Regions from separate parts of the Enterobacter sp. HK169 genome, predicted to be linked through region 1. Evidence: predicted binding sites of a transcription regulator. Region 1 holds the regulator's gene; each other region holds the start of a gene.

Region 1 (7,624 bases):
AAATGGTGTGCATGGTGTTCAGATGCCCCAGAACGCGCTGTAAATGCTGCTCCAGGGTGCTCATTGGCCCGTGGGTCAACGTCTCCGGCGCTTCCAGAATATTTGAGTCGCCCGACTCGCCCGGCGCGTCATACTCCAGACGCTGCTGGCACCTCTGCAACGCAATTTCACACGACTGCAAATAGCGCTGCGCCAGATCCGGCGTCAGCATCGTGTGCTCGCGCGCCAGCGTGGTCATGGCGTTAATATGCTCGACGATAAACTGGCTGTGCGTCACCCAGAGCTTCATGTCTGCCAGATAGTGCGAGTTAAAGCCCGGCTCCTGCATCGCCTGGTTGAGCGAGTTAAACAGGGCGTTGTGCGCCTGGTTGACCTTCATCCGCTGATAGGCCAGCGGCGTCGGTTGAGGATTGTCGCTGAGGATTAGCCTGATGGCCTCCTGATCCGCTTCCAGCGCGTCGTGGGCGTTCTGCCTCAGCAGCCCGCTCTGCCACTGCGGCCACAGCCAGACCATGCCGCCAAAGGCAATCAGGCAGCCGATCAGGGTATCAATCAGCCTCGCGACAATAAACTGTTCGCCATTGAGCGTGAGCAACTGCAGCGTATATACCGCCGTCACCGTAAAGCCCACCATCGCCCAGCCGTAGTTTTTGCGGATAATCAGGTAGCTCACCAGCGTAATCGCCAGCATCCCTGCCAGGGTATAGCCTTCCGGCACGTGGAAGTGCAGCGTCACGCCCGCAATGATCAGCCCGGCCAGCGTTCCGCCAGCCCGATGCAGAATACGCACCCGCGTGGCGCCGTAGCCGTTCTGGGTGACAAACAGCACGGTCATTAAGATCCAGTAGGGTTTCGGCAGGTGCAGCGCCATGCCCATCAGGCTGGCGGTACTGAGCATCACGCTAATCCTTGCGGCGTTGCGCAGGGCTGACGATTTAAGAGAAAGATAGCTTTTGAGCGCGGCCAATAGCGGAAGCCGTTTTTGCTTATCCGCCATCAGGTCGCGGGGATAAAGCGGGCGCTGGGTGCGCAACACGCGGGCGATGCGGCTGAAGTGCCAGGCGGCAAACTGGCCGACCGGGTTATCGGGATGCTGGCGGGCGATTTTCTCCAGCGCGCCCAGCTGTTTTTCCATGTTAAAGCGCGTCGGGTAGCGGTGGTAGAGAATATCATCGGCCAGGATCCGCAGACGTGCCGATACGGTCTGCGCGTTCCAGCGGATCACCGCTTCGGCGTGGCTGCGCTCGACCAGCTTTTGCACCTCCTGCGGGTGGTGAAGGCTTACGGAGATATGCTCCTGTAGATCCAGCCCGACCTGGAAGGTGCGCAGCAGCCGCTTGTACTCGTGGTTCTTGTTGGCGGCGAGCATATGCAGCTGCTGATAGCACTGGCTTATGAGATCCACCACCTTCTGCTGGCGCGTCAGCAGCGGCGGTAAGGATTTTTCCGGATCGGTGTGCTGGGTGAGCAGGGTGTATTTGGCCTCGCAGTAATCCGCAAGCTGCACATAGAGCAGGCTCAGGGATTCACGCAGCGGCTGCTCCCGCCACAGCCAGAACCAAAACCAGTTAAACAGCCCGTACCATAATGTCCCCAGGGCGTAGATCAGCAGCGGCTCCCACACCGGCATGTTCCCGGCGAGGCTCAGCGTGAAAATGGCCGCAATCAGCGAGGCGGGAAGCAGGCGAGCATGCAGCGAACTGATTTCCGCCGTGACGCCAAGGGTCATCGCCAGTACGGTCAGGATCAGCGGCAGCGGGATATCCCGGGCAAGCAGGAGTTGTACGGCGAGGCTACAGCCCGCAAACAGGCAGCCACCAACGATCAGGCGTTTGAAAAAACGCTTATGCGGCGTGTCCAGACCGGCGATGTTGCAGCAGGCGGGCACGAGGGAAAACAGCAGGCCTTGCTGAAGATGTCCGAGGATCAGGCCTATGGCCACAGGAAGACACAACACCAGCGTTTGCCGCAGTGCGTAGTTAACTTCCGGGTGATAGATCAGCCTGCGCCACATGGGGAGTAGAGACAAAAACGGCGTGACACCTTGCGATGGCACGCCGTTTAAGCGGAATTAACGCGTTCCGTAGACCACGATGGTTTTACCGTGGGCGGAGATCAGGTTTTGATCTTCCAGCATTTTCAGGATACGGCCCACTGTTTCACGGGAGCAGCCGACGATCTGACCAATTTCCTGACGGGTAATTTTAATTTGCATGCCGTCCGGGTGGGTCATGGCGTCTGGCTGTTTCGCCAGGTTCAACAGGGTTTGTGCGATACGGCCGGTAACGTCCAGGAAGGCGAGGTTACCCACTTTCTCTGACGTGACCTGCAGACGGCGCGCCATCTGGGAAGAAAGACGCATCAGGATGTCAGGGTTAACCTGAATCAGCTGACGGAACTTCTTGTAAGAAATTTCAGCCACTTCACATGCTGTCTTTGCTCGAACCCAGGCGCTACGTTCCTGGCCCTCTTCAAACAGGCCCAGTTCACCGATGAAATCGCCCTGGTTCAGATAAGAAAGGATCATCTCTTTCCCTTCTTCATCTTTGATCAGCACTGCCACCGAGCCTTTAACGATGTAATACAACGTTTCCGCTTTTTCACCCTGGTGAATCAGCGTGCTCTTCGATGGGTACTTATGAATGTGGCAATGAGACAAGAACCATTCGAGAGTCGGGTCTGTTTGCGGTTTGCCAAGCACCATGCGCTGTTATCCTCTGTTATAAGCTGTCACCAGAGTCATCAGATGCATCCGGACTCTGGGGTTGCAATCGAATTCTTACCCATACCCTGGGAAGTCGGCTACCGTAACGTTTCGCAGCCAGTAAAGTTTGATGTCCTCTGCATACACGTGTAACGTCAATGTATTACTGTAGCATCCTGAGTGTTTTAGCATAGCTTTCGCCGCGTGTCTCCTGGTGTCTCGCTTCAGCATGATGCAGGTCGCCTTCCATTGCGATAAATGTAACGCACACGTAATCTGTCACCAAAAATGCAACGTTGGAGTTAATGAATATGCAAGCGCGCGTGAAATGGGTTGAAGGTTTAACGTTCCTGGGCGAGTCCGCGTCAGGACACCAGATTTTGATGGACGGTAACTCCGGCGATAAAGCACCCAGCCCAATGGAAATGGTGCTGATGGCGGCAGGCGGATGCAGCGCAATTGACGTGGTGTCGATTCTGCAAAAAGGACGTCATGACGTGACGGATTGTGAGGTTAAACTCACGTCAGAGCGTCGCGAAGAGGCGCCACGCCTGTTCACCCATATTAACCTGCACTTTGTGGTCACCGGTAAAGAGCTGAAAGACGCGGCGGTCTCGCGTGCGGTGGACCTGTCTGCGGAGAAGTACTGCTCTGTGGCGTTAATGCTGGAGAAAGCGGTAAAAATCACGCATTCGTATGAAGTGATCGAGGCGTGATTGATGGGGCATCGTGCGTGTTGATGCCCTCACCCTAACCCTCTCCCACAGGGAGAGGGAACATGCTCACGCGATCTGCTTCCCTTCCATCAGTCGCTCCACCAGCGGCGTCATGATGAGCTCCATCGCCAGCCCCATTTTTCCGCCCGGCACGACTAACGTATTCATGTGCGAAATAAACGAGCCCTGCAGCATTGCCAGCAGCCAGGGGTAATCAATGCCTTCGAGATTGCGGAAATGGATCACCACAAAGCTCTCATCCAGCGACGGGATGCTTTTGGCCGCGAACGGGTTGGAGGTGTCCACCGTCGGCACGCGCTGGAAGTTGATATGGGTGCGGGAGAACTGCGGCGTCAGGAAGTTAATGTAATCCTCCATGGAGCGCACCACGGAGTCCATCACCGCTTCGCGAGAATGGCCACGCTCGCTCATGTCACGCGTCAGCTTCTGGATCCACTCCAGGTTAACGATAGGGACCACGCCGACCAGCAGATCCACGTGGCGCGCCACATCGTGTTGAGGGGTGACCACGCCGCCGTGCAATCCTTCGTAAAACAGGACGTCGGTGGGTTCCGGCAGCGGCTGCCACGGGGTAAAGGTTCCCGGCACCTGATTCCAGGGTACGGCTTCATCATAGGTGTGCAGATACTTGCGGGACTGCCCTTTGCCGCTCTTACCGTACTCTATAAAGGTTTGTTCCAGCAGGCCAAAGTCATTGGCCTCCGGGCCGAAGTAGCTGATGTGTTTACCCGAATCGCGCGCCTTACGAATGGCCATGTCCATCTCCGGACGCGTGTAGCGGTGAAAGCTGTCGCCTTCGACCTCCGCCGCACGGAGATTCAGCTGGGCGAAAATCTTGCGAAATGCGAGGCTGGTGGTGGTGGTTCCCGCACCACTCGACCCCGTAACGGCAATAACCGGATGTCTGGCAGACATAGCAACTCCCTGACTGAAAAGGGTGGAAGATCAGCCGTGAAACGCGTTGCGGGGCATGATATTGACCGTCTCATGCAGTTCTGACCACACCAGCACCACGTCGCCGCTTTTCAGCTGGCGCTTAACATCGTTGACCTTTTGCTCAAGCGAGCGTTCCTGTTCACCATAATCGGTGCCTTCGCGTAATACAAAGCTTTCAATCAGATTATCGAGCGTTTCGGGAGCCAGATCCTGCCAGGGAATAATCATTTTGCACCGTCCAGATAAGGGGTCAGCCAGTCAGGAATTCGCGCCTCAAGCCACATTTTCGGGCGGCGCAGCGTGCCCCCGATAAACCCGACGTGGCCGCCATGCTCGGTCAACTGATAGTGAACGTTGTCGGGCAGGAATTCCTGAGCGGGGATCGAGTGATGATCCATAAACGGGTCATCTTTGGCATGAATAATCAGCGTCGGCTGCGTGATCTTGCTGAGCAGCGGCATGGCGCTGCACTGACGATAATAGTCAATCGCATCGGCGAAGCCGTGGATTTTCGCGGTGATCAGGTCGTCGAACTCGCGGATACGACGCACCTTTTTCAGCTGGCGCAGGCTTACCGGCAGGGTATCCGGGTAGGCCTTCAGCTTACGCGCCGCGTTGGCCTTCAGCAGGTTGAGCAGGTAGCGCTGGTAGACGCGGGAAAAGCCTTTATCCATGTGGTAGCTGCACTGCTCGAGCATAAACGGCGCGGAGACAATGACGGCGGCATCCAGCGGTACGCTTTCACCCTCTTTGGCCAGCAGACAGGCCAGCATATTCCCGCCCAGCGAGTAGCCCACGGCGGCCGTTGGCACGGTGCCATAATTTTCCCGCAGCCAGTGTAAAAACCACGTGCCGTCTTCGGTTTCACCCGAGTGATAAATGCGTTTCTGACGATTCGGTTCACCGCTGCAGCCGCGAAAATGCATCACCACGCCGAGCCAGCCGCGCGCTTTTGCCGCCTCAATTAGCCCATGCGCATACGGGCTGTGCAGGCTGCCTTCCAGACCGTGGAAAACCACCAGACGCGGCTTATGGCGAGCCTGTTCAGGCGCTTCGCTCCAGGCGAGATCCAGAAAATCACCGTCTGGCAGGTCAAGCCGTTGCCAGTGCGGGGTGAACTGAACCTTGCGGCGGATCAGTCGCGGCAGCATGGTCTGCAAATGCGGATTGGCCACGCCGCGCATAGGCACGAACTCAGTGCTGTCTTCGGCCGCAATGTCGAAGTCTGATGGAATGATTTGGGTCATAAGCGCGATGCTGATTCTTGTCGGAAATTTACGATACTTTCCGAATTGTACCCCGTTTAAGCTGGATTTCCGAACCCGGTACGGATTCTGTTCTTCAAACGGGGTAAACCGGTCAGTCAGCCTGCAGCATCGCTTCCAGCTGTTCCTGCGCGTCGAGCCACGCCATCTCGCACTCTTCGAGACTGGATTTGGTCTTCGCCTGGGTTTGCAGGCAGTCGGTCAGCTCAGCCTTGCGGCTCTGGTCATACAGGCCGCTATCACCGAGCTTCTCTTCAACGATAGCCAGCGTGGCGTTGAGTTTTTCCATCTCTTTTTCGAGACGGGTAATCTCTTTACGCAGGGGCTGCGTCTGGGTGCGCAGCTCCGCTTCACGGCGCTTCTGATCTTTACGCGCCTGCGCGCTGTTGGCGTTATCTTTCGCTGACTCTTCCGGCTGGTTTTCCTGCTTCTGCACGTCCGTCAGCCACTGCTGATAGTCTTCCAGATCGCCGTCGAACGGTTCGACTTTGCCGCCGTGCACTAAATAGAGATCGTCCGTGGTGGAGCGGATCAGGTGACGGTCGTGCGAAACCACCACCAGCGCGCCTTCGAACTCAATCAGCGCTTCGGTCAGCGCCTGACGCATGTCGAGATCCAGGTGGTTGGTCGGTTCATCGAGCAGCAGCAGGTTCGGGCGCTGCCAGACGATCAGCGCCAGCACCAGACGGGCCTTTTCGCCGCCGGAGAAGCGCTCGGTGTTTTCAGTCACCTTATCGCCCTGGAAGCCGAAGCCGCCGAGATAGTCGCGCAGCTTCTGCTCCATCTCCTGCGGCGCAAGACGCGCGAGGTGCTGAATCGGCGATTCATCCGCGCGTAAAAATTCCAGCTGATGCTGGGCGAAGTAACCCAGCTTGATGCCCTTCGCCAGGCCGATTTCGCCGCTGACCGGGTTAAGCTCGCCCGCCAGCAGTTTGATCAGCGTCGATTTACCGGCGCCGTTACGCCCCAGCAGGCCAATGCGGGAACCCGGCACCAGGTTGAGCTTGATGGAGTCGAGAATAATGCGGTCGGCATAGCCAGCGCTGACTTTTTCCATTTTCAGCAGCGGGTTAGGCAGGCTTTCCGGCTCGCGGAAGCTGAAGTGGAACGGGTTATCCACGTGCGCCGGGGCGATCATCTCCATGCGTTCCAGCATCTTGATGCGGCTCTGGGCCTGCTTGGCTTTTGAGGCTTTGGCCTTAAAGCGATCCACGAAGCTCTGCAGATGCGCCACGCGCTGCTGCTGGCTTTCGTACATGGACTGCTGCTGGGCGAGACGCGTCGCGCGCTGGCGCTCGAAGGAGCTGTAGTTGCCGGTGTACTCGAACATCGTTTGCTGTTCGATATGAATAATTTTATCCACCACCGGGTCAAGGAAGTCGCGGTCGTGGGAGATCAGAATCAGAGTGCCCTGATAGCTCTTGAGCCACTTCTCCAGCCAAATAACCGCATCGAGATCGAGGTGGTTGGTCGGTTCGTCGAGCAACAGCAGGTCAGAGCGGCAGATCAGCGCCTGCGCCAGGTTGAGGCGCATACGCCAGCCGCCGGAGAAGTCGCTGACCGGACGTTCCAGCTGTTCGTTGCTGAAGCCCAGGCCGTGCAGCAGGCTGGAGGCGCGGGAGCGAATGGTCCACGCGTCGATGGCGTCCAGCTTGCCGTGAACGGTGGCGATGGCGTGACCGTCGTTGCGCTCGTTAGCAGAATGAAGTTCCGCTTCGAGCTTGCGGTATTCACGGTCGCCGTCGATAACATAGTCGAGCGCCGGTTCACTCAGCGCCGGCGTCTCCTGGTTTACCCAGGCGAGCTGCCAGTTTCCCGGGAAGGTAAAGTTACCGCCATCCGCGCTAATCTCGTTTTTCAGCAGCGCCAGCAGGGTGGATTTACCGCAGCCGTTTTTGCCGACCAGACCCACTTTTTGGCCCGGATTGATGGTAGCAGTGGCGTTATCCAGCAGGACGCGCACGCCGCGACGAATTTGTAAC
Region 2 (7,624 bases), 180 kb from region 1:
GGCGTAGTGGCGTCAGGGCTGGGGTACTTCATGTGGAACTACGGCGCTACGCAGGTAGACGCCGGTACGCTGGGGATCATGAACAACGTGCATGTTCCGGCAGGGCTGCTGGTCAACCTCGCCATCTGGCAGCAACAGCCGCACTGGCCGAGCTTCCTTATTGGGGGAGCGGTGATCCTGGCTTCGCTGTGGGTCCATCGCCGATGGGTCGCTCCGCGCTCCGCACAAACGGAAGATGGTCGCACGCGTGGTTCCGCGCTGAGCGAATAAACGCCTCCGTAATCGGCTGACGCTGCTCGCCATCGCGCACGGCGGCGTACAGTCGGCTCCACAATCCTTCACCCAGGGTTTTGGTCTGCACCAGACCCTGGCGTTCAAAACTCTCCACCACCCAGTGCGGCAGCGCCGCGATACCCATTCTGGCCGCCACCATCTGAATCAGCAGCAGGGTGTTATCCACGCTTTTCAGCTGCGGGCTAATGCCTGCCGGCTGCAGGAAGTGTCGCCAGATATCCAGGCGGCTGCGCTGCACCGGATAAATCAGCAGCGTCTCTGTCGCCAGGTCTTCCGGCGTGATGCGCGTTTTGGCGGCCAGCGGGTGGTCCGGCGCCAGCACCAGGCGCACTTCATAATCAAACATCGGCGAATAGTGCAGGCCGCTGCGCGGCAGGATGTCAGAGGTCATGACCAGATCCAGCTCGCCCTGCTGCAGCGACGGCTGCGGGTCAAAGGTCACGCCGGATTTGAAGTCCATCTCCACCTGCGGCCACTTCTGGCGGAAGTTCTCAAGCGCGGGGGTCAGCCACTGAATACAGCTGTGGCACTCAATGGCGATGCGCAGTTTGGTCTGCTGCGGTTCGTTACACGCCTGCAGCGCGCTCGCGATTTGCGGCAGTACCTGATTCGCCAGCTGAAGAAGAATTTCACCCTGCGGCGTAAAGCGTAGCGGCTGGCTCTTACGCACAAAAAGACGGAAGCCGAGGCGTTGTTCCAGATCGCTGAACTGGTGAGAAAGGGCGGACTGGGTCTGGTGCAGCGTGGCCGCAGCCGCCGCGAGCGAACCGCAGTTCCGCAACGCTTGTAGCGTTTTCAGGTGTTTAATCTCGATCATGAAAGTCCTTCACTTCGCCATGAACATATTGCGCTTGAGGAATATACAGTACCTGCCAATTATAGAAGTGTAAACATCTGGACGTCTAAATAACGAATTTCACAAGGGGCACACCATGACAATCCGCAATCACACTCTCGGTTTCCCTCGCGTCGGCCTGCGTCGCGAGCTGAAAAAAGCGCAAGAAAGCTACTGGGCGGGTAATGCCACCCGTGAAGAACTGCTGGCGGTAGGACGCGAGCTGCGCGCCCGCCACTGGGATCAGCAAAAACAGGCGGGCATTGACCTGCTGCCGGTGGGCGATTTCGCCTGGTACGACCATGTTCTGACGACAAGCCTGATGCTTGGCAACGTGCCGGCTCGTCATCAGAACAAAGATGGATCGGTAGATATCGATACCCTGTTCCGCATCGGCCGTGGCCGCGCGCCAACGGGGGAGCCAGCGGCAGCGGCGGAAATGACCAAGTGGTTTAACACCAACTATCACTATATGGTGCCGGAGTTCGTCAAACGCCAGCAGTTCAGGCTGGCCTGGACGCAGCTTCTGGACGAAGTGGATGAAGCGCTGGCGCTGGGCCACCAGGTGAAGCCGGTGCTGCTCGGGCCGGTAACGTACCTGTGGCTGGGCAAAGTAAAGGGCGAGCCGTTTGACCGACTCAGCCTGCTGAAGGATATTCTGCCAGTCTACAAACAGGTGCTGAGTGAGCTGGGCAAACGCGGCATTCAGTGGGTGCAAATCGACGAACCGGCGCTGGTGCTTGAGCTGCCGCAGGATTGGCTCGATGCCTTCAAACCGGCGTATGACGCGCTCACCGGTCAGGTAAAACTCCTGCTGACGACCTATTTTGAAGGCGTGACGCCGAACCTGAAGACCATTACCGCGCTGCCGGTCCAGGGCCTGCACGTTGACCTCGTACACGGTAAAGATGATGTGGCGGAGCTGCACAAGCGTTTGCCAGCGGACTGGCTGCTCTCTGCCGGGCTGATCAACGGCCGTAACGTCTGGCGCGCCGATCTCACCGAAAAATACGCGCAAATCAAAGACATCGTCGGCAAACGTGAGCTGTGGGTGGCCTCGTCCTGTTCGCTGCTGCACAGCCCGATCGATCTGAACGTGGAGACCCGTCTGGATGCCGAGGTGAAAAGCTGGTTTGCCTTCGCCCTGCAAAAATGTGAAGAGCTGACGCTGCTGCGCGACGCGCTGAACAGCGGCGACACGGCGGCGATTACCGAATGGAGCGCTCCGATCCAGGCGCGTCGTCACTCGGCGCGCGTGCACAACCCGGCGGTGGAAAAACGCCTGGCGGCCATCACCGCTCAGGACAGCCAGCGGCAGAGCCCTTACGAGGTGCGCGCCGAAGCGCAGCGCGCCCGCTTTAATCTGCCCGCGTGGCCGACCACCACAATTGGCTCTTTCCCGCAAACTACGGAAATACGCGGCCTGCGTCTGGACTTCAAGAAGGGCAATCTGGATGCGAATCACTATCGCACCGGCATCGCCGAACACATCAAGCAGGCGATTATCGAGCAGGAACGCCTGGGGCTGGACGTGCTGGTGCACGGCGAGGCCGAGCGTAACGACATGGTGGAATATTTTGGTGAGCACCTGGACGGCTTTGTCTTTACCCAGAACGGCTGGGTGCAGAGCTACGGCTCACGCTGCGTGAAGCCGCCGGTGGTTATCGGTGACGTCAGCCGCCCGGAAGCGATCACCGTGGAGTGGGCGAAGTATGCCCAGTCCCTGACCGATAAGCCGGTAAAAGGGATGCTCACCGGTCCGGTGACCATTCTCTGCTGGTCGTTCCCGCGTGAAGACGTGACTCGTGAAACCATTGCCAAACAGATCGCCCTGGCGCTGCGTGATGAGGTGGCGGATCTGGAAGCGGCAGGCATTGGCATTATTCAGATTGACGAACCGGCCCTGCGCGAAGGCTTGCCGCTGCGCCGCAGCGACTGGGATGCCTACCTGCAGTGGGGCGTGGAGGCGTTCCGCATCAACGCCGCGGTGGCGAAGGACGATACCCAGATCCACACCCACATGTGTTACTGCGAATTCAACGACATTATGGATTCGATTGCCGCGCTCGATGCCGACGTGATCACCATCGAGACCTCGCGTTCAGACATGGAGCTGCTGGAGTCGTTTGAAGAGTTCGACTACCCGAATGAAATCGGGCCGGGCGTGTACGACATTCACTCCCCGAACGTGCCGAGCGTGGAGTGGATTGAAGCCCTGCTGAAAAAAGCGGCCCAGCGCATTCCGGCAGAGCGCCTGTGGGTGAACCCGGACTGCGGACTGAAAACCCGCGGCTGGCCGGAGACGCGCGCGGCGCTGGCGAACATGGTGAAGGCGGCGCAAAACTTGCGTCAGGCTTGATGATGCGTAGGCCCGGTAAGGCATAGCCGCCACCGGGCTTTTTTTATTACGCTTTCTTACCGCCGTACTGGCTAAACCACGCCAGCATTCTTTGCCAGCCATCTTTGGCTGATTCTGCGTGATAGCTCGGACGATAATCGGCGTTAAACGCGTGCCCGGCATCCGGATACACCACGATCTCTGCCTTCGCATTGGCCGCACGGAGCGCATGGCGCATGGTCTCAACCGAATCCAGCGAAATACCGGTGTCCTGACCGCCGTAAAGTCCTAACACGGGGGCGTTTAGCTCCGTGGCTATATCGACGGGATGTTTCGGCGAGTTCAGCGTTTTTTCACCCACCAGTTTGCCGTACCAGGCGACAGCGGCTTTGAGCTGCGGGTTATGCGCGGCATACAGCCAGCTAATGCGTCCACCCCAGCAGAAACCCGTGACCAGCAGACGATGCGGATCGCCGCCGTTGCGCGCCGCCCAGCTGGCGACGTGGTCGAGATCGGCCAGCACCTGCGCGTCCGGGACTTTGCTCACCAGGTTGCTGAGCAATGTTGGAATATCGCTGTAGTCGTTCGGATCGCCCTGACGGAAGTAGAGCTCTGGCGCAACGGCCAGATACCCTTCCAGCGCCAGTCGGCGGCAGAGGTCGCGAATGTGTTCGTGAACACCAAATATCTCCTGAATCACAATCACGATGGGCAGCGGACCGTCTGCCGATTTTGGCCGTGCGTGATAAGCAGGCATATTCTCCCCCTGCGAGGGAATGGAGGTCTCGCCCGCGGTAATTGCCGCTTCTGGCGTCGACACGATGGTTGAAGCATGTGGGGCCGCAGCAGGTGCAAAACCGGTTTTTTCAGTCATGGCATTCTCCGTACCAATGAGTTAGCGCAAAGGTAAATATAGACACCAGGTTAACAACTCACAGTGCCTTAAACGGTCTATCTTTTGTGCAGCACCAGGCGTTATAACTTGTTAATGTGATGTAAATCACTTTTTTATGGAAATTCAATGTAATCATTTTCATTCATGGTGAGGTGTGTCACGAAAATATGCTTACTGCTTCTGTAAAGTACCGTTTTACTTCTTCTGACTAACCGACCCACAGAGGAGTCACCTATGTCTAAGTCTGATGTTTTTCATCTCGGCCTCACCAAAAACGATTTACAAGGGGCTACTCTCGCTATCGTCCCTGGCGATCCTGAGCGTGTGGAAAAGATCGCCGCGCTGATGGATAAGCCGGTCAAGCTGGCTGCCCATCGTGAGTTCACCACCTGGCGCGCAGAGCTGGATGGCAAAGCGGTGATCGTGTGCTCTACCGGTATCGGTGGTCCGTCTACGTCTATTGCTGTTGAAGAGCTGGCACAGCTGGGCATCCGTACTTTCCTGCGTATCGGTACCACCGGCGCTATCCAGCCGCACATCAACGTCGGAGACGTGCTGGTCACGACCGCGTCCGTTCGTCTGGACGGCGCAAGCCTGCACTTTGCACCGATGGAATTCCCGGCAGTGGCTGATTTCGAATGCACCACCGCGCTGGTTGAAGCCGCGAAATCCGTGGGCGCAACCACCCACGTGGGCGTCACCGCCTCTTCCGACACCTTCTACCCGGGCCAGGAGCGTTACGACACCTTCTCAGGCCGCGTGGTTAGCCGTTTCAAAGGCTCAATGGAAGAGTGGCAGTCCATGGGCGTGATGAACTACGAAATGGAATCCGCAACGCTGCTGACCATGTGCGCAAGCCAGGGTCTGCGTGCCGGTATGGTGGCGGGCGTGATCGTCAACCGTACCCAGCAGGAGATCCCGAACGCCGAAACCATGAAGCAGACCGAAAGTCATGCAGTGAAAATCGTGGTGGAAGCAGCGCGTCGCCTGATCTGATCCTCTCTTCTGTAATCAAAGGCCGACGCGTTCGGCCTTTATTTTTTGCGTAGCGCCTCGCAGGAAAACCCTTTCAAACTGGACGTTTATACAGCACAATTCTATTTTGTGCGGGTAATACGTTGATGCAGGGGGCATTGTGGATATCTCGATCCTGATTTACGCGGTGATTGCGCTGGTGGGCTTAGGGATTGGCTGGCTGATTTCCAGCTACCAGCATGCGCAGCAGAAGGCCGACCAGCTGGCCGAGCGAGAAGAGATGGTCGCCGATTTAAGCGCGGCAAAACAGCAGCTTGCTTTGAGCGAACACTGGCGCGACGAGTGCGAACTGCTCAACAACGAGCTGCGTAACCTGCGAGACATTAACACCTCGCTGGAGGCCGATCTCCGCGAAGTCACTACTCGCCTTGAATCCACCCAGCTGCATGCGGAAGACAAAATCCGCCAGATGATCAACAGCGAGCAGCGCCTCAGCGAACAGTTTGAGAACCTCGCCAACCGAATTTTTGAGCACAGCAACCGCCGCGTTGACGAACAGAACCGCCAGAGCCTGAACAGCCTGCTGACGCCGCTGCGCGAACAGCTGGACGGTTTTCGCCGTCAGGTGCAGGACAGCTTTGGTCAGGAAGCCCGCGAGCGGCACACGCTGGCGCATGAGATTCGCAATCTTCAGCAGCTGAATGCGCAAATGGCGCAGGAAGCGGTCAACCTGACCCGCGCGCTGAAAGGGGATAACAAAACCCAGGGCAACTGGGGAGAAGTGGTGCTGACCCGCGTGCTTGAGGCCTCTGGTCTGCGCGAAGGATACGAGTACGAAACGCAGGTGAGTATCGAAAACGATGCCCGCTCGCGTATGCAGCCGGATGTCATCGTGCGGCTGCCGCAGGGTAAAGATGTGGTGATTGACGCCAAAATGACGCTGGTGGCGTATGAACGCTACTTTAATGCGGACGATGACTACACCCGCGAGTCTGCGCTGCAGGAGCACATTGCCTCCGTGCGTAATCATATTCGCCTGCTTGGCAGAAAAGACTACCAGCAGCTGCCGGGTCTGCGCTCGCTGGACTATGTCCTGATGTTCATCCCGGTAGAACCCGCGTTCCTGCTGGCACTCGACAGACAGCCTGAACTTATCACCGAAGCGCTCAAAAATAACATTATGCTGGTCAGCCCCACCACGCTGCTGGTGGCGTTACGCACCATTGCGAACCTGTGGCGCTATGAGCACCAGAGCCGCAACGCGCAGCAGATTGCCGATCGCGCCAGCAAGCTGTACGACAAAATGCGCCTCTTCGTGGACGACATGTCTTCAGTCGGGCAGAGCCTGGATCGTGCGCAGGATAACTACCGCCAGGCGATGAAAAAACTCGCCTCCGGACGCGGCAATCTGCTGGCACAGGCTGAATCATTCCGCAGCCTGGGGGTTGAGGTTAAACGCGAGATTAATCCGGAATTGGTCGAACAGGCCACCGCCCAGGACGACGAATTTCGCCTGCGAGAAGGCGCGGACGAACAAAAGACAAACAGTGAAGACAACACGTTAGCGGCGGATTTATCACCAGACGAGACTCCAGCGCGTTTCTTTCGCGGTGGTTGAAACGTAGGGCAAACGCGCCCAATCTGTTACACTTCACGAACATTTTACTGATAAGCAGGCTCTGAGATGGCTGACGATTCACAAGACACAACGCACTTTGGCTTTCAGACTGTCGCCAAAGCGCAGAAAGCTGACATGGTGGCCCACGTATTTCATTCCGTGGCGGCGAAGTACGATGTAATGAATGACCTGATGTCGTTCGGCATTCATCGCTTGTGGAAGCGCTTCACCATTGACTGCAGCGGCGTACGTCGTGGACAAACGGTGCTGGATTTAGCCGGTGGTACGGGCGATTTAACCGCGAAATTCTCCCGTCTGGTGGGCGAAACCGGTCGCGTTGTTCTCGCCGATATTAATGATTCCATGCTGAAAATGGGACGCGAAAAGCTGCGTAACATCGGCGTGGTGGGGAATGTCGAGTATGTGCAGGCAAACGCCGAAGCGCTGCCATTCCCGGACAATACCTTTGACTGCATCACGATCTCTTTCGGTCTGCGTAACGTTACCGATAAAGAAAAAGCGCTGCGCTCCATGTACCGCGTGCTGAAGCCGGGTGGACGTTTGCTGGTGCTCGAGTTCTCTAAACCGATCATTGAGCCGCTGAGCAAAGCCTACGACGCCTATTCCTTCCACGTGCTGCCGCGTATTGGTGAGCTGGTGGCTAACGAC
Region 3 (7,624 bases), 340 kb from region 1:
AAAATCCCGGTGCCGCTGGCGCAAAACAGAATAATGATGGCGACGTAGTTCTGAATAAACGACTCGTGCGTACCGTGTTTCGCCTTGCCGCCCGGTCGGGCAATCAGGTTTTTGGCTTTACTCACCGCGCTGTTAATGCCTTTTTCCAGATAGCAAAATTCGCCAATCAGCGCGCCGAGCAGGGTGGCCAGCACCATCACCGGCAGGTTGGCGCATTTGATCACTAAAAGAATACCGATCCCTAACGATGCCAGGCCGAATATTGAGGGCATGGAGGTGCGAATACGCTCCGGCAACCGCTGGCTCAGAACGGCGCCGAGTACGCCGCCCAGCAATACGGCGCCTGCGTTAATAAATGGCCCGATAACCAAAGTTAACTCCTGTTATTTAATCATTGATATTGCATTATTATGGCACGGCAGGGCTGCGCGGGCCTTAGCTTTGGTTGATTTCGTGCATACTGATTCCTTCTTGCACCTCAAAATAAAAGGTGACATTATTGCGCGAATTTTCTCCTCCCTGTCTCACCGCCCGGTGAGGGTAACTGCGCCTATGAAAACCATGAAAATTGCCGTCAGCCGCGAGCTGCTCTCCACTGTGTCTACGCTCCGCGAAAAGGTGACGCTGGACAGCACTGATTTTACCGATGTGGCGGCCGTCGTCATCACAACAGCTGAAAGTCGCAGCGGCATTCTTGCTCTGCTGAAACGCACGGGCTTTCATTTACCGGTGTTTATTTTCTCGCAGGAGCCAACGGACGTACCCGACGGCGCCACCGCGGTCATCTCGGGTAAAGCTCAGGAGTTTCTGGAACTGGAGAGCGCTGCCAGCCGCTACGAAGAGAACCTGCTGCCGCCTTTTTTCGACACCCTGAGCCAGTATGTGGAGATGGGCAACAGCACTTTCGCCTGTCCGGGCCACCAGCACGGGGCCTTTTTCAAAAAGCATCCGGCAGGGCGACAGTTCTATGATTTCTTCGGTGAAAACGTGTTTCGCGCCGATATGTGCAATGCCGACGTGAAGCTGGGCGATCTGCTGATCCACGAAGGGTCCGCCAAGCACGCGCAAAAGTTCGCGGCGAAAGTGTTCAACGCGGACAAAACCTACTTCGTACTGAACGGCACCTCAGCGGCCAATAAGGTGGTGACCAACGCGCTGCTGACCCGCGGCGACCTGGTGCTGTTCGATCGCAATAACCATAAGTCTAACCACCACGGGGCGCTGATCCAGGCGGGCGCCACGCCGGTTTATCTTGAGGCCGCGCGTAACCCGTTTGGCTTTATTGGCGGGATTGATGACCACTGCTTTGACGATGCCTATCTGCGGGATCTTATCCGCGAGGCGGCGCCGGAGAAGGCCGACGAGGCGCGCCCGTTCCGCCTGGCAATCATTCAGCTTGGCACCTACGACGGGACGATCTACAACGCCCGCCAGGTGATCGACAAGATCGGTCATCTCTGCGACTACATCCTCTTTGACTCCGCCTGGGTGGGTTACGAGCAGTTTATTCCGATGATGGCGGAAACGTCCCCGCTCTTGCTGGAATTGAACGAGAACGATCCGGGAATTTTCGTGACCCAGTCGGTGCATAAACAGCAGGCCGGGTTCTCGCAAACGTCGCAGATCCATAAAAAGGATAACCACATTCGCGGTCAGGCGCGTTTCTGCCCGCACAAGCGGTTGAACAACGCGTTTATGCTGCATGCCTCCACCAGCCCGTTTTATCCGCTGTTCGCAGCGCTGGATGTGAATGCCAAGATCCACGAAGGTGAAAGCGGACGCAGGCTGTGGGCGGAGTGCGTCGAGCTGGGGATTGAAGCGCGCAAGGCAATCATTGCGAATTGCCATATGATCAAACCGTTTATCCCACCGGTGGTGGCGGGCCGGCCGTGGCAGGATCATCCGACGCACGCCATCGCCAGCGAGCTGCGCTTCTTCAGCTTTGAGCCGGGGGCCAAATGGCACGGCTTTGAGGGCTATGCCCGCGAGCAGTACTTTGTCGACCCGTGCAAGCTCCTGCTGACCACGCCGGGTATCGATGCCGAAACCGGTGAGTACACGGATTTCGGGATCCCGGCGACGATTCTGGCGCACTACCTGCGCGAAAACGGCATCGTGCCGGAGAAATGCGACCTCAATTCGATCCTGTTCCTGCTGACGCCTGCCGAAAGCAGCGAGAAGCTGGCGCAGCTGGTGGCGATGCTGGGCCAGTTCGAACAGCATATTGAAGACGACACGCCGCTGGCGGACGTGCTGCCGACGATCTTCCAGAAATACCCGGTGCGCTACCGGGATTACACCCTTCGCCAGCTGTGTCAGGAGATGCACGATCTCTACGTCAGCTTTGACGTGAAGGATCTACAGAAGGCGATGTTCCGCAAGGAGAGCCTGCCGGAGGTGGTGATGAACCCGCAGGATGCGAACCGGGCCTATATTCGCGGTGACGTGGAGCTGGTTCGCATACGTGATGCCGCAGGGCGAATTGCTGCCGAAGGGGCGCTGCCCTATCCGCCGGGCGTGCTGTGCGTGGTGCCGGGTGAGGTCTGGGGCGGGGCGGTACAGCGTTACTTCCTCGCGCTGGAGGAGGGCATCAACCTGCTGCCGGGCTTCTCGCCGGAGCTGCAGGGGGTTTACAGCGAGAAGGATGCCGACGGGATTAAGCGGCTGTATGGGTATGTATTAAGGTAGCCCCCCTCACCCTAACCCTCTCCCCAAAGGGGAGAGGGGATTGTACGGGGCCGTCTTTTCACCCTCGCCCCTTTGGGGAGAGGGCCGGGGTGAGAGGGAACGTTTCATCAAACCGCACTACGCTTGTACATCCTCCTCGGATGCCCAATCTTGCCGTACAGCATCTCCACCGTCAGAAAACCCGCCTCCACGCAGTGCTCCAGATAGCGCCGGGTGGTGGTTTTGCTTAATCCGGTTTCGCTCACCACCTCATCCACGGTAAAGCAGTGCGTTGCCTTGTCGTTGAACAGCGTCTGCACCCGCGCCAGCGTATTTTCCTCAATGCCTTTACTGCCGTTGTCCAGGCGGTAGTTTTTCGCCTGGAGCTGATACAGCGAATCCACGTTCTGCTGGTCGACAATCTTCCAGACGCGCTGCTGTTCCGCAAACTGCACGAACCGCTCCAGCGACTGGCTGAGCCGCTTCCAGGAGACGGGTTTGAGGATGTAGTCGAACGCGCCGTTGCGAATCGCCTGGCTGCAGGTGTCCATATCGCTGGCGGCGGTAATAAAAATCACCGAGCAGTTGGCGCGGGCCAGCATGGGGTTATTGATAAGCGAGATGCCTTTGCCGTCCGGCAGATAGTTATCCAGCAGCATGAGCTGCGGCTGTTTGCTTTCAAGCTCTGCCTGGGCCGCAGCCAGCGACGAGGCAATGCCTACCAGCCTCAGACGCGGGTGTTTGCCTATCAGCTCCGCGTGCAGTTGCGCCAGTTCGTTCTCGTCTTCAACAATCAGTACGTCGATAAGTTCATGTTGCATAGTCGGTGTCTTCCAGTTGCCGGGCGATTCCCGTGGCCGGGATAAACAAGGAGAAAATGGCGCCGCGCGGGGTATTATCGGCAACTTCTATCGCGCCGCCAGCCTGTGTGACGTAGCTTTCGATCAGATACAGGCCAATCCCATGATCGCCGCGCGTTTTGGTGGTGATGCCGCGTTCAAAGATCCGGTCACGCATCTCCGGTGTAATGCCAACGCCCTGGTCGGCGACTTCAATAATCAGCTCCTGTTCGCTGAGCTTTATCAGCACTTCTACCGGCGCGTGGGGAAGCGGCGACCGCTGTGTTGCTTCGATGGCGTTATCCAGCAGGTTGCCAATAATCGAAATCAGCTCTTGCTCACCAAGGGGCAGGAACGGTCTGTCCAGCCGACAGCCCGGGTCGAAACACAGCTCGACGCCTTTCTCCCGCGCGCGGGCGGCTTTCCCCAGCAGCAGGCCGCACAGGGTCGGGGAACTGAAGCGCGAAGAGATAAAGTCCAGCAGCTCCTGGGCATGTTCCGACTGCGCCTGAATGTAGCCAATGGCTTCCTCATAGCGGCCCATGTGCAGCAGGCCGGAGAGGGTGGTCATCCTGTTTAACTGCTCGTGGCGCATAATGCGCAGGTTATCGACATAGCGTTTTACCTGGCTGAGCTGGGCGCTCAGCGAGTCGATCTCGTTGCGATCGCGGAAGGTGATCACCCAGCCCTGCAGCGACCCCTCAAGCATGATGTGCACCCGGCTGGCAATCACCGTGAGATCGTTAAAACGGCAAATCTCGTCATGGGTATCTTTCGCCAGCATCGTCTGCGTGTCGAAGAACGGGACCGGATCGATCACCTGGCTTATCAGCTGTCCGCGCAGCTCGCGGGCCGGCTGGCTCAGGCCCAGCAGCTTGCGCGCCGCCTGGTTGATGACTTCAATCCGCCGCCGATCGTCAATGGCAATCACCCCTTCATAGATAGATTCCATCATCGCCTTCTGCTGGCGCACCAGCAGGCCGATCTCGCGCGGCTCAAGGGAGAAGATCTGCTTCTTGATGCTGCGGGTAAAGAACCAGGAGAAGATAAAGAGAGCGATCAGCAGCAGCACGGCGGCAATCAGGATATTGACCACTTTGCTGACGGTAATGGTATCAAGGTAGCTGGTCAGATAGCCTACTGAAACAATGCCGACCACCTGTCCGGCGGCGTTGAAGATGGGAGCTTTACTGCGCAGCGAAATGCCCAGCCCGCCTTTGCGAATGGTGGTGGTGCTTTTACCCTGCAATACGGCTTCATTGTCTCCGCCAACCAGGGTTGTGCCCACTCTGTCGGCAAAGACAGAGTGAAAAAGATGCTGCCCCTTATTATCACCAATCACAATAAAGCTGGCGTCACTGTGCGCAGAAATCTTCTGCATAAAATCATGGATGGCGTTGATATTCTTTTGTTCAACTTCATTACGCAATGTCGGAATAAGCGCAATCTCTTCAGCCTGTATTTTGGCACGCGTACTCATTTCCTGATAAAGCTGTTTTCCGACGTCGGCATAATAATATCCGCCCAGCAGCGCGAAAAGCACCGAGAAAAAGGCAACCAGCGAAATAAACAGCTTAATCTGGAAAGAAACTTTCATAACTATCACGCGAGGTAGCAGCAAAGATCGCCAATATATCATCTTTTTTCGCGCTGACGCCCGCTTTGCCGAAAACTTGTGATCCCTTGCACAGCGGGCGCTGTAAAAGCGTTATGCTGAAGGCTAACGTGCTTCGGGCTTCCCGAATAAATGTTATTTGTTTGTTCAATTCGGAAAAGAAACCATAAAAACCACGGCAATAAATAAGGTATAAATCACATTAAATAAAAGAAACCATTAAAACCATAGCTGCCATTAAAACTTCGCTTTTAATATGCCATCCCTCACATAAAGTAAGCCTTTGTGACTCTAAGCTGAACGCACAAAATAACCAAGGGGCTTATTATGAGCACAACTGACGATTCTTTCTCTGTTACCCACGACCCGATTGAAATTCAGCGGCCTTCGCTCAAAGAGCGCTGGTGGCATATTATGGATACCTGGAAAGTTGGGATTATTCCTCTGCCGCTGTTCGTTCTGGCGGGCGCGCTGATTGCGATTGATTGCCTGGGCGGAAAACTGCCGAGCGATATCGTGGTCATGGTGGCAACGCTGGCTTTCTTCGGCTTTGCCTGCGGCGAGTTTGGCAAACGCCTGCCGATTGTCGGCAAGCTCGGCGCGGCGGCGATTTGCGCCACCTTTATCCCTTCCGCGCTGGTCTACTATGGCCTGCTGCCGGACGTGGTGGTCGAGTCCACCACCAAGTTCTACAAATCCACCAACATTCTCTATCTCTACATCTGCTGCATTATCGTCGGCAGCATCATGAGCATGAACCGCACTGTGCTGATTCAGGGCTTCCTGCGCATCTTCTTCCCGATGCTGTGCGGTGAAATCGTCGGCATGCTGGTGGGGATGGGCGTGGGCCTGGCGCTGGGTCTTGAGCCATTCCAGATCTTCTTCTTTATCATTCTGCCGATTATGGCGGGCGGCGTCGGGGAAGGGGCAATCCCGCTTTCCATCGGCTATGCCACCCTGCTGCACATGGACCAGGGCGTGGCGCTCGGCCGCGTGCTGCCGATGGTAATGCTCGGCGGTCTGACGGCAATCATCATCTCCGGCTGCCTGAACCAGCTCGGTAAACGCTTCCCGCACCTGACTGGTGAAGGTCAGCTGATGCCTAACCGTGCGAATGCCGATGCCACCGTCTCTCAGCCTGCATTTTCCGGCAAAGCGGACGTCACCACTATCGCCTCCGGCGCGCTGCTGGCGGTGCTGCTCTACATGCTGGGCATGCTCGGCCACAAGCTGATTGGCCTGCCTGCACCGGTCGGCATGCTGTTTATGGCGGTCCTGGTGAAGCTCTGCAACGGCGCCTCTCCGCGCCTGCTGGAGGGCTCTCAGGTGGTGTACAAATTCTTCCAGACCTCCGTGACCTACCCAATCCTCTTCGCCGTCGGCGTAGCTATCACCCCTTGGCATGAACTGGTGGCGGCGTTCACCGTCAGCAACCTGCTGGTGATTGTCAGCACCGTTTCCGCACTGGTGGCGACCGGCTTCTTCGTCGGCAAAAAGATTGGTATGCACCCGATTGATGTCGCCATCGTCTCCTGCTGCCAGAGCGGCCAGGGCGGTACCGGCGACGTGGCGATCCTGACCGCAGGCAACCGTATGAGCCTGATGCCGTTCGCCCAGATTGCTACCCGTATCGGCGGGGCGATTAACGTCTCTGTCTCACTGCTGATTCTGGGCAACTTCCTCGTTTAAGTTTTCAGGAAAGAACAATGAAACTCGCAAGCTTTTTATACCAGGGAAAACGCAGCTACGGCATCGTCCAGGCCGATGGCGTGATTGATTTAGGCCGCCGTCTCGGCGACCGCTACAGCGACCTCAAGGCGCTGCTGCAGGGCAACGGGCTGGCGCAGGCCACCCGCTACCTGAACGATGCCGTGGACGTGCCGATGAGCGCCATCACCTTCTTACCGGTGATTGAGCACCCGGAAAAAATCCTCTGCGTGGGCATGAACTATGCCGACAAGCGCAAGGAGTTTGACCAGCATAACCCGGCCCCGACGCTGTTTGTCCGCTTCCCGGATTCACAGACCGGCCACAACGAGCCGGTGCTGAAGCCGCGCCATTCAAGTGAATTCGACTATGAAGGCGAGCTGGCGGTGATCATCGGCAAAGGTGGGGAGAACATCAGCCGCGACGACGCCCTGCGCCACGTGGCTGGCTACAGCTGCTACATGGACGGCTCCGCCCGCGACTGGCAGCACACCTGGTTTACCGCCGGTAAAAACTGGCGCAAAACCGGCGCGTTTGGGCCGTGGATGGCGACGGCGGACGAGATCCCTGATCCGCACCAGCTTGCGATCCGCACCTGGCTGAACGGCCGCATGGTGCAGGAAGACAACACCAGCAGCATGATCCACAAGGTGGCGGAGCTGATCGAGTACATCAGCACCTTTACCCGCCTCAGTCCGGGCGACGTGATCATCACCGGATCCCCAGGCGGAGTGGGTAAAAAGCGCAATCCGCCGCTGTTTATGAAGGAAGGGGATCGCATTGAGGTGGAGATCGA
Region 4 (7,624 bases), 890 kb from region 1:
AGATCTCGCTCACCATCGCCGACTGGTTCGGATCCCCCGCGCCGAGGCCGACGGAGAGTGCGTTATCGATCAGCGCGGCATATTCACGCATATCGGCAACGGCGCTCGCCACGTCCGGGTAATTTTTGGAGAGCACGCCCACCAGCACGTGACCTTCCGCCGCCTCGTAAATGGCGCTGGCGTTGGCTTTCGATCCTGCCAGTACGTTCAGGCAGACGCGGTCACGGTAAAAGTTGGGGGTCAGTTTCATGCTTTTTTCTCCTGTCCTAATACTTCGCTAATGCGGCGATACACGATGTTCAGCTGGTCAGCATTCACGCTGCGCACGTCCGCCTCGATAATCCCTTCGTTGGCCTTGTAGCCACGGAAGTAAATGGCATATTCGCCCTGCTTGAGCTTCGCCACCAGATCGCCCGTGCCGACGCCCGTTGCGGCTTCGTCGAACTTAATCTCGGTGCGCGCGATATCGCGACCGGCGCTGTCCCAGACCACGCGCGCGGTCACGCCGTTGAGGGTGTTGAGCGCCTCGATAAACGGCGTCATCTTCGCCACCATCTCGGCCCCGCTCTCTTTGGTCGCCGTCAGGTAGTGTTCGATGGCGCAGGTCAGGCCAAGAATGCCCTCTTTGCCCACCTTCATCGCGCGGCCAATGCCCGCGGTCTGGCGCTTCACCCACTCAACGTACTGGGTTTTGCCGATCACCAGCCCGCTGGTTGGGCCTTCAATCGCCTTCGCGCCGCTGTAGATCACCAGATCGGCACCGGATCGGTAGTACGCGTGCAGATCTTCTTCCGCCGCCGCATCGACGATCAGCGGGAGATCGTGCTTGCGCGCCACCACCGCCGCCTGCTCGACGCTGAGCATGCTTTTCTGCACGCAGTGGTGCGATTTGATGTAGAGGATCGCCGCCGTGCGCGGGGTGATCGCCGCCGCCAGCTGATCGGCGGAGCATTCGTTGGCGTAGCCCGCCTCCACCAGCTTGCCGCCGCCCAGCGCCACCATGGTGCCCACCGGCGCGCCAAAGTTCACGTTGTGGCCTTTCGGCAGGACGATTTCGTTGTTCTCAATCGGGGTCACGTGCAGGTTTTCCAGCAGCCAGTCGCTGTCTTTGACCAGCACCGCCGCCACGGACTGGGCTATGCCCGCCGACGCGCAGGAAACCACCGTCGCGCCTTCCACATCCAGCAGCTTCGCGATGTACTCCCCGGTTTTATTGACCAGATCCTTCATCTCGAAATAGTGATTCATGCCGTCCATCGCCGCCTGCACCACTTCCGGGCGCGGCGTGGAGACGCCCAGCGCCGTCATGCGGCCAGAGGTGTTGATAACCTGCTTTAAATGGTACTTCTCATAAATCGAAGGCATGTTCCGTGCTCCCTTGTTCGGTCATGTAGCCCTTGCCCGCGCGGATCGCGGCAAGCGGCACCAGAATGTGTTCAGCCTGCAGGCTGTCGTTTTCGGCGTCCGTCAGCACCGTCGGCTGGCGTTTAATTGTGAACAGCGTCAGGTCGGCGTCGAGACCCGGCTGGATGCGGCCCTTGCGCGCCAGGCGCAGGCCGTCGGCGGCGTTGGCGGTCACGCAGGCAATCACCTGCGGCAAGGACATGCCGATGGCGAGAAACTTCGACATCACGCTTGCCAGCGAGCCCACCGGGCCGTTGATGCGGTTGCGGCAGTAGATATCCGAGCTGATGGTGTGCGGCAGAATGCCCCTCGCGATGGCGCGTTTCGCCACCTCAAAGCTGAAGCTCGCCGTGCCGTGGCCGACGTCCAGACGCACGCCGCGCTTCAGGGCGGAGGTGATGGAGGCGCGCAGCTCGCCGGAGGGCGTCAGAATGCGGTTGGGTTTGCCGTTGTAGCAGTGGGTGATGATGTCGCCGGAGCTCAGCAGCTCGGCAATTTCGTCGAGGTTCGGCGGGTTGTTGCCGATGTGCACCATCAGCGGCAGGTCGCCGTTCTCTTTCTGAATGGCTTTCGCGCGCTCCAGCGGCGTGATGCCGTTTTCACCGACCACGCTGCTGCTCATGCGCGCCTTCAGGCCGACGATAAAATCAGGGTGGCGCTTCACCGCCTGCTTCACCGCGTCGGCGTCGATATTCGCCATGTTGGCCAGCTCGTTCTGGGCAATCAGCCCCACGCGGGAGATGTTCAGCAGGGCAAACACCTCGGTGGAGGCCCTGCGGGTGATGTCATAGAAATCGTCCACGTCGTCGGCGCCGGTACTGCCCGCGTCCACCACGGAGGTGACGCCGGTGGCAATGCCCACGCTGTCCGGCTCGTCGTGGTAAATTGGAGAATTCGGGTAGCAGTGAACGTGGGAGTCAATCCAGCCTGCACTGACGAACACGTCGCCGTTCAGCTCAACCGTTTTATGCGCGGGGGCGTCAATGTCCCCCAGCGCCGCGATCTTCCCGTCCTGAATGGCGATATCGGTCAGGGTATCGTCGGCAAAGCGCGCACGGCGCAGGAGTAAATCAAACATGAGGATCTCCTGATAAGGCGGGCGCCTGAGCGCCCGCGGGTATTAAAGGGCGACCGGGAACAGCCAGCCCAACAGCATTGCGCCGAGGATCGCGCCACCGGTGATCGGCTTCTGCCAGATGTAGAACACCAGCGCACCCAGCAGGGAGCCGACGCCGATAGGAATGGAGGCGGTCATGGCGCTGAGGATAATCAACGGCCCGAGGAAGCGGCCGGAGGCGTTACCCGCGCCCATCATCACGTCTGCACCGTAGGTGGAGTTGCTCTGGTTGATGGTGAACTTACGCGCCAGGATGATGACGTAGCCAATCGCCAGACCAATCACCAGGCCGGTAATCAGCGCGGCAATGAAGTTGGTCACCGGGAACATGATGCCCGCGCCCAGCAGCAGCGCCGGAACGCCGAGGCCCACGCCGGTCTGGATGGCGCCACCGATGTCGAGAATACCCACCAGCGAGCCCTCGATAATGCGGGCGAACAGGAAGCTCGCGCCGAACGCCGCCACCGCGCCGTAAACCCCGGTATCGATCCCCGCTTTCAGCATCGCCACGAAGGCCACTTCGTTAAACGCGCCGATGCCGTAGAGGTAGTACATGTGCGTCCCGGCGAAAACGCCGGAGGAGAGCAGGCCAACGAAGATCGGGAACGACCAGTCGGCATACCAAAAACCTTTATTCTGTTCCATTTAGAGGCTCCTGTTATTTACCGCTGAGCGAGTTGTGGATCATGTCGAGCCAGTTCGGCACGGTCAGATGGAAGGATTCGATCATCTTCATGTCGAAGCCGCGGAAGAAGCCGCTCAGCACGAAGAGCAGGACGATCGCCGCCATCATCACTTTGGTGACGTGGTTCCAGCCGCTCTCTTCCACGCCTTTCCCGATCAGGATCCCCAGCACCAGGCCCGGTACGGCGTTGCCCATGATCAGCTGCGCCGCGCCGCCAAAGATGGTGGCCCAGAAGCCCGATTTTTTACCCGCGTCGATGGCCGCCAGCCAGAAGATCACCGGCATGACGGTGTTGACCAGCAGGTTTGCCGCCGGTACCAGCACCTTCACGGCGGTGACCTGAAGCGCTGCCGGCACGGAGGAGGCGGTCAGGTTCAGGAAGGTGACGACGAGCATGCCAATCACGCCGCAGGCAATTGCCATTTTGCGCGGGTCGTGCAGCGTTTCGCCGACGTTACGGTTTTTGATCATCAGTGCAGCAGCACCCCAGTTCGGGATGATGCGGTGGTCAACGTCCTGTGTGAAGGCACCTGCGGCCACGGAAGAGGCCCAGGCGTTAAAGAAGAAACCTAACCCAAAGGAGAAGTGGGACGCCGGATCCCCTTCACAGGAGTTCAGTTCCCCCAACGTACGAAACGCGCCCATACCCTGAGTGGTAGGCGCATGAAACATGCGTGCAGCCCCGGCGCCAACACCGACGCCAACCAGGCCGCCAATGATGAGCGATTTTATTAATATAATTAAGAACATCAGTCTGCCCTTTTATGAATAATCAGCGTTGCGTGACGAAATCCACCTGGTCAAGATTGATAGCGGTCACGTTGACGGTCACATCCAGCTCCACGCTGTAGGTGCGTCTTTCCCGGCGCAGAAAGAAGAACAGAAACGCTTCTTTTCGCACCGCTTCTTGCGCCTGAACGACCTGCACATCCTGTGGCTCAATACGCAGTAAGATATGCGGTGAGGCTTTCATCACCGCGGCCTGAACGTGGTTGAGCGCGTCGGCAAAGGCGCGCGCTTTGGCGTCGCCTTTGCCCTTCACTCTCACCGTGGTTGTGAACTGTTCTTTCATGCTTATGCGCCGTATTTCTTCTGCCACGCCTGTACCAGACGCTCGCCCAGCTCTTCTTTATCCATAAAGCCGAAGCCCAGCACGTTGCAGCCTTCGTTGATGGCGGTCACGCCCTCTTCCACGGAACGCATGCCGTATTTGGCCTTGTAGCCATATTTGGTTTGGGCAGTGATGGCACCCGCGCCGCCGCTGCCGCAGAAGGAGATGCCGAAGGTGGCGTTTTCCGCTTTCATCACGTCGCCGAGCTTCATGTCCGCCGCCATGCCCGGTACGACCACCGCGCGTCCACCTGCTTTTTCCACACCGGCAGCCACTTTCTGACCTTTACCCAGGCGATCGCCAATCACGACTGTAATCTGTTCCATGTGTTGCTCCTTAAAGGTTGTCTTTCGCGACTTCAAAGTGAACGGAGAGCAGCCAGGCTTCTTCATCAGGAAGATTGCCAAACTGCGCGACCACTTCACGGGCGAGCCGCATTGAATCCGGTGAAATTTCGTCAAACAGCTCTGCTTCAACCTCCGGCAGCGGCTCGCCGGTCACGGACCGGTGCGCCATTGCGCGCACGTGGGAGGTGAGCATCTGCTCCTGTACCGCATTGGGGATGATGTTGTTTCGGGCCAGCAGGGCATAAACCTGCTGCAGCATGGTGTTCGCGAGCTGTTCTGTTTGCTCCGCCTGTTCCCCAACGTCGTTCATTACCGCTCCGTTAATCACTGGTCTTACCCCGTTAATGGCTCTGGAATAAAACTAACGTTGGGGGGGAATTGTTTGTAGCGAGTTGTTTTCCACTTCGAAGTGGAAAGGCGAGCCGCAGCAGTGATCTGTGCCACATAAATGCGGTGAATCTGAATTAATGACGGTATTTGCGTGATGAATATCACGTATTCCAGCGGCAAAACGCGCGCCGGGGAAACGAAACGTTCAGGCGCGGTGACGCAAAAATGTGATGGCGATAGGGTTTACTTATTACCGCGTAAAAAAAACGGGGGCCGCTGGCCCCCGCTGGTTGTTTGTCAGATGCGCGATCGGTTAACGGTACTTCTTGTGGTAGGTATTACGGGTCGTCACAAACTGCTCGGCCGCCGCCTGGGCTTCCTTCACTTTGCCTTCGTTAGCCAGCTTCAGCGCGCCGTCGATCTGGCCGACCAGCACGTCAAAGCCGTGGCGGTAGTCTTTCATTTCTGCGCTGTCTGCCGCTTTGCTTTCCAGCTTCGGAGGCGTCGCTTTTTGTGCGTCCAGCGCCGCTTCACGCATTTTGGTCAGCGCGTCTTTCATTTCAGCCGCATTGTCGGTTTTCTGCACCACCTTCAGGTTTTGACCGAGGATGCCCATGTCGTCTTCAAGATCGGCAGCAAACGCAGAAGAGCCAAGAACCAGCGTTGAAGCCGCGACGATCGCTAACAGATGTTTACGCATTGCTCACTTCCTTTTTTATTATTAAAACGCCTTTACGGGTATTACTGACCGGCGATTTTCATTTCCGGCAGAAGTACAGAACCACACTGTATATTGCTACGTGTTTCAATATCGTTACCGACCGTAACGATATTGCGCCACATGTCCTTCAGGTTGCCGGCGATAGTAATTTCGCTCACCGGATACTGGATTTCGCCGTTTTCCACCCAGAAGCCCGCCGCGCCGCGCGAGTAGTCGCCGGTGATGCCGCTTACGCCCTGGCCCATTAGCTCGGTCACCACCAGCCCGGTGCCCATCTCTTTCAGCATCTGCTCAAAGTTCAGGCCCTGTCCGGCAATGCGCCAGTTGTGGATGCCGCCAGCGTGTCCGGTGCTTTTCAGCCCCAGCTTGCGCGCGGAGTAGTTGGTCAGCAGCCACTGGGTCAGAATGCCGTCTTTGATGATATCGCGACGTTCAGTGCGCACGCCTTCGCTGTCGAACGGCGTGGAGGCCAGCCCCTTCAGCAGATGCGGATGTTCTTCAATGGTGAGCCATTCCGGCAGGATCTGCTTGCCCAGCGAGTCGAGCAGGAAGGTCGATTTACGGTAAACCGAGCCGCCTGCGATAGCGCCCACCAGATGGCCAAACAGACCGGTCGCCACTTCGTTAGCAAAAATGACCGGGGCCTTCATGGTGGAGAGTTTACGCGGCGACAGGCGTGACAGCGTGCGTTCTGCACACTCTTTACCCACCCACTCAGGAGACTGCAAATCCCCCAGCGCACGGCCAATGGTGTAGGCGTAGTCGCGCTCCATGTCACCGTTCTCTTCGGCGATCACGCAGCTGGAGAGCGAATGACGGGTAGAGCAGTAGCCCTGCAGCATGCCGTGGCTGTTGCCGAAGACTTTGATGCCGTAATGGCTGTTGAAGCTGCCGCCTTCGGTATTGGTGATGCGCTTATCGGCCTGCAGGGAAGCCTGCTCGGCGCGCGCGGCGAGTTCGATCGCTTCGTCCGGGGTCACTTCCGCCGGGTGGAAAAGATCGAGATCCGGCGCGTCAAACGCCAGCAGGTCTTTATCCGCCACGCCTGCGTAAGGATCCGGAGAGGTATAACGGGCGATATCCAGCGCCGCCTGCACCGTACGGGCAATGGCATCCGGGCTGAGATCGGTAGATGACGCGCTGCCTTTGCGATTCTGGTGATACACCGTGATCCCAAGCGCGCCATCGCTGTTGAATTCTACGTTCTCCACTTCACCATAGCGGGTGCTCACGCTGATGCCGGTGGTTTTGCTGACCGCCACTTCGGCGCCATCTGATTTTTCTGAAGCAAGCATCAGCGCGGTGGAGACGGCTTCTTCAAGAATCTTACGCTGCGCTTCAACTTGTGAGGTTACTTTCATCGCAAATGCCATACTGTAAGAGAGAGTTATCTGAAGTCTAACAGAGAACCGTTTTTCAGTGCGCGTCTTAACTGGTAACATTAGCCTCTTTTTTTAAGGAGCCTGACATGACTAAGCAGCCCGAAGACTGGCTCGACGACGTTCCCGGTGATGACATCGAAGACGAAGATGATGAGATCATCTGGGTCAGTAAAAGTGAAATTAAACGTGACGCCGAAGAGTTAAAACAGCTTGGCGCAGAAATGGTAGAACTGGGTAAAAACGCGCTGGACAAGATCCCGCTCGACCAGGATCTGCGTGATGCCATTGAACTGGCACAGAAAATCAAGAAAGAAGGCCGTCGTCGCCAGCTTCAGCTTATCGGGAAAATGCTGCGTCAGCGCGACGTCGATCCGATCCGCCAGGCGCTGGACAAGCTGAAAAACCGCCACAACCAGCAGGTTGCGTTTTTCCACAAGCTTGAGCAGATCCGCGATCGCCTGATTGAACAGGGTGATGACGCCGTACCGGAAGTGCTGAACCTGTGGCCGGATGCCGACCGCCAGCAG

What was found. The regulator CRP, encoded in region 1, controls carbon source genes, mostly activating them, when cyclic AMP is high. The targets are predictions, from matches to a motif close to ATGTGANNNNNNTCACAT.
Region 2: a site for CRP is predicted at 4,456-4,473, ahead of udp (uridine phosphorylase). Genes of this name have one in related genera too.
Region 3: a site for CRP is predicted at 5,307-5,324, ahead of EnteroDNA1_RS10365 (2-hydroxycarboxylate transporter family protein). Genes of this name have one in related genera too.
Region 4: a site for CRP is predicted at 5,093-5,110, ahead of EnteroDNA1_RS16320 (glycine dehydrogenase). Genes of this name have one in related genera too.

What each region holds. Positions count from the first base shown of each region.
Region 1 is NZ_CP017087.1:2,542,444-2,550,067, reverse strand. Features, by position in the region: gene EnteroDNA1_RS12185 (YccS/YhfK family putative transporter) at 1-2,014, opposite strand, end outside; gene crp (cAMP-activated global transcriptional regulator CRP) at 2,072-2,704, opposite strand; gene EnteroDNA1_RS12175 (OsmC family protein) at 3,016-3,420, shown strand; gene EnteroDNA1_RS12170 (phosphoribulokinase) at 3,487-4,356, opposite strand; gene EnteroDNA1_RS12165 (YheU family protein) at 4,387-4,605, opposite strand; gene EnteroDNA1_RS12160 (hydrolase) at 4,602-5,624, opposite strand; gene EnteroDNA1_RS12155 (ABC transporter ATP-binding protein) at 5,737-7,624, opposite strand, start outside.
Region 2 is NZ_CP017087.1:2,720,767-2,728,390, reverse strand. Features, by position in the region: gene EnteroDNA1_RS12990 (carboxylate/amino acid/amine transporter) at 1-270, shown strand, start outside; gene metR (HTH-type transcriptional regulator MetR) at 158-1,111, opposite strand; gene metE (5-methyltetrahydropteroyltriglutamate--homocysteine S-methyltransferase) at 1,227-3,488, shown strand; gene EnteroDNA1_RS12975 (dienelactone hydrolase family protein) at 3,535-4,341, opposite strand; gene udp (uridine phosphorylase) at 4,597-5,358, shown strand; gene rmuC (DNA recombination protein RmuC) at 5,498-6,955, shown strand; gene ubiE (bifunctional demethylmenaquinone methyltransferase/2-methoxy-6-polyprenyl-1,4-benzoquinol methylase UbiE) at 7,022-7,624, shown strand, end outside.
Region 3 is NZ_CP017087.1:2,202,403-2,210,026, reverse strand. Features, by position in the region: gene EnteroDNA1_RS10385 (DUF554 domain-containing protein) at 1-371, opposite strand, end outside; gene EnteroDNA1_RS10380 (ornithine decarboxylase) at 553-2,688, shown strand; gene EnteroDNA1_RS10375 (response regulator) at 2,796-3,488, opposite strand; gene EnteroDNA1_RS10370 (ATP-binding protein) at 3,478-5,103, opposite strand; gene EnteroDNA1_RS10365 (2-hydroxycarboxylate transporter family protein) at 5,449-6,810, shown strand; gene EnteroDNA1_RS10360 (fumarylacetoacetate hydrolase family protein) at 6,828-7,624, shown strand, end outside.
Region 4 is NZ_CP017087.1:3,432,612-3,440,235, reverse strand. Features, by position in the region: gene dagF (2-dehydro-3-deoxy-phosphogluconate aldolase) at 1-250, opposite strand, end outside; gene EnteroDNA1_RS16350 (DgaE family pyridoxal phosphate-dependent ammonia lyase) at 247-1,365, opposite strand; gene EnteroDNA1_RS16345 (amidohydrolase/deacetylase family metallohydrolase) at 1,349-2,482, opposite strand; gene EnteroDNA1_RS16340 (DUF4310 family protein) at 2,525-3,166, opposite strand; gene EnteroDNA1_RS16335 (DUF4311 domain-containing protein) at 3,180-3,956, opposite strand; gene EnteroDNA1_RS16330 (DUF4312 family protein) at 3,979-4,278, opposite strand; gene EnteroDNA1_RS16325 (SFCGS family glycine-rich protein) at 4,281-4,643, opposite strand; gene EnteroDNA1_RS16320 (glycine dehydrogenase) at 4,654-4,992, opposite strand; gene cybC (cytochrome b562) at 5,308-5,694, opposite strand; gene pmbA (metalloprotease PmbA) at 5,736-7,088, opposite strand; gene yjgA (ribosome biogenesis factor YjgA) at 7,184-7,624, shown strand, end outside.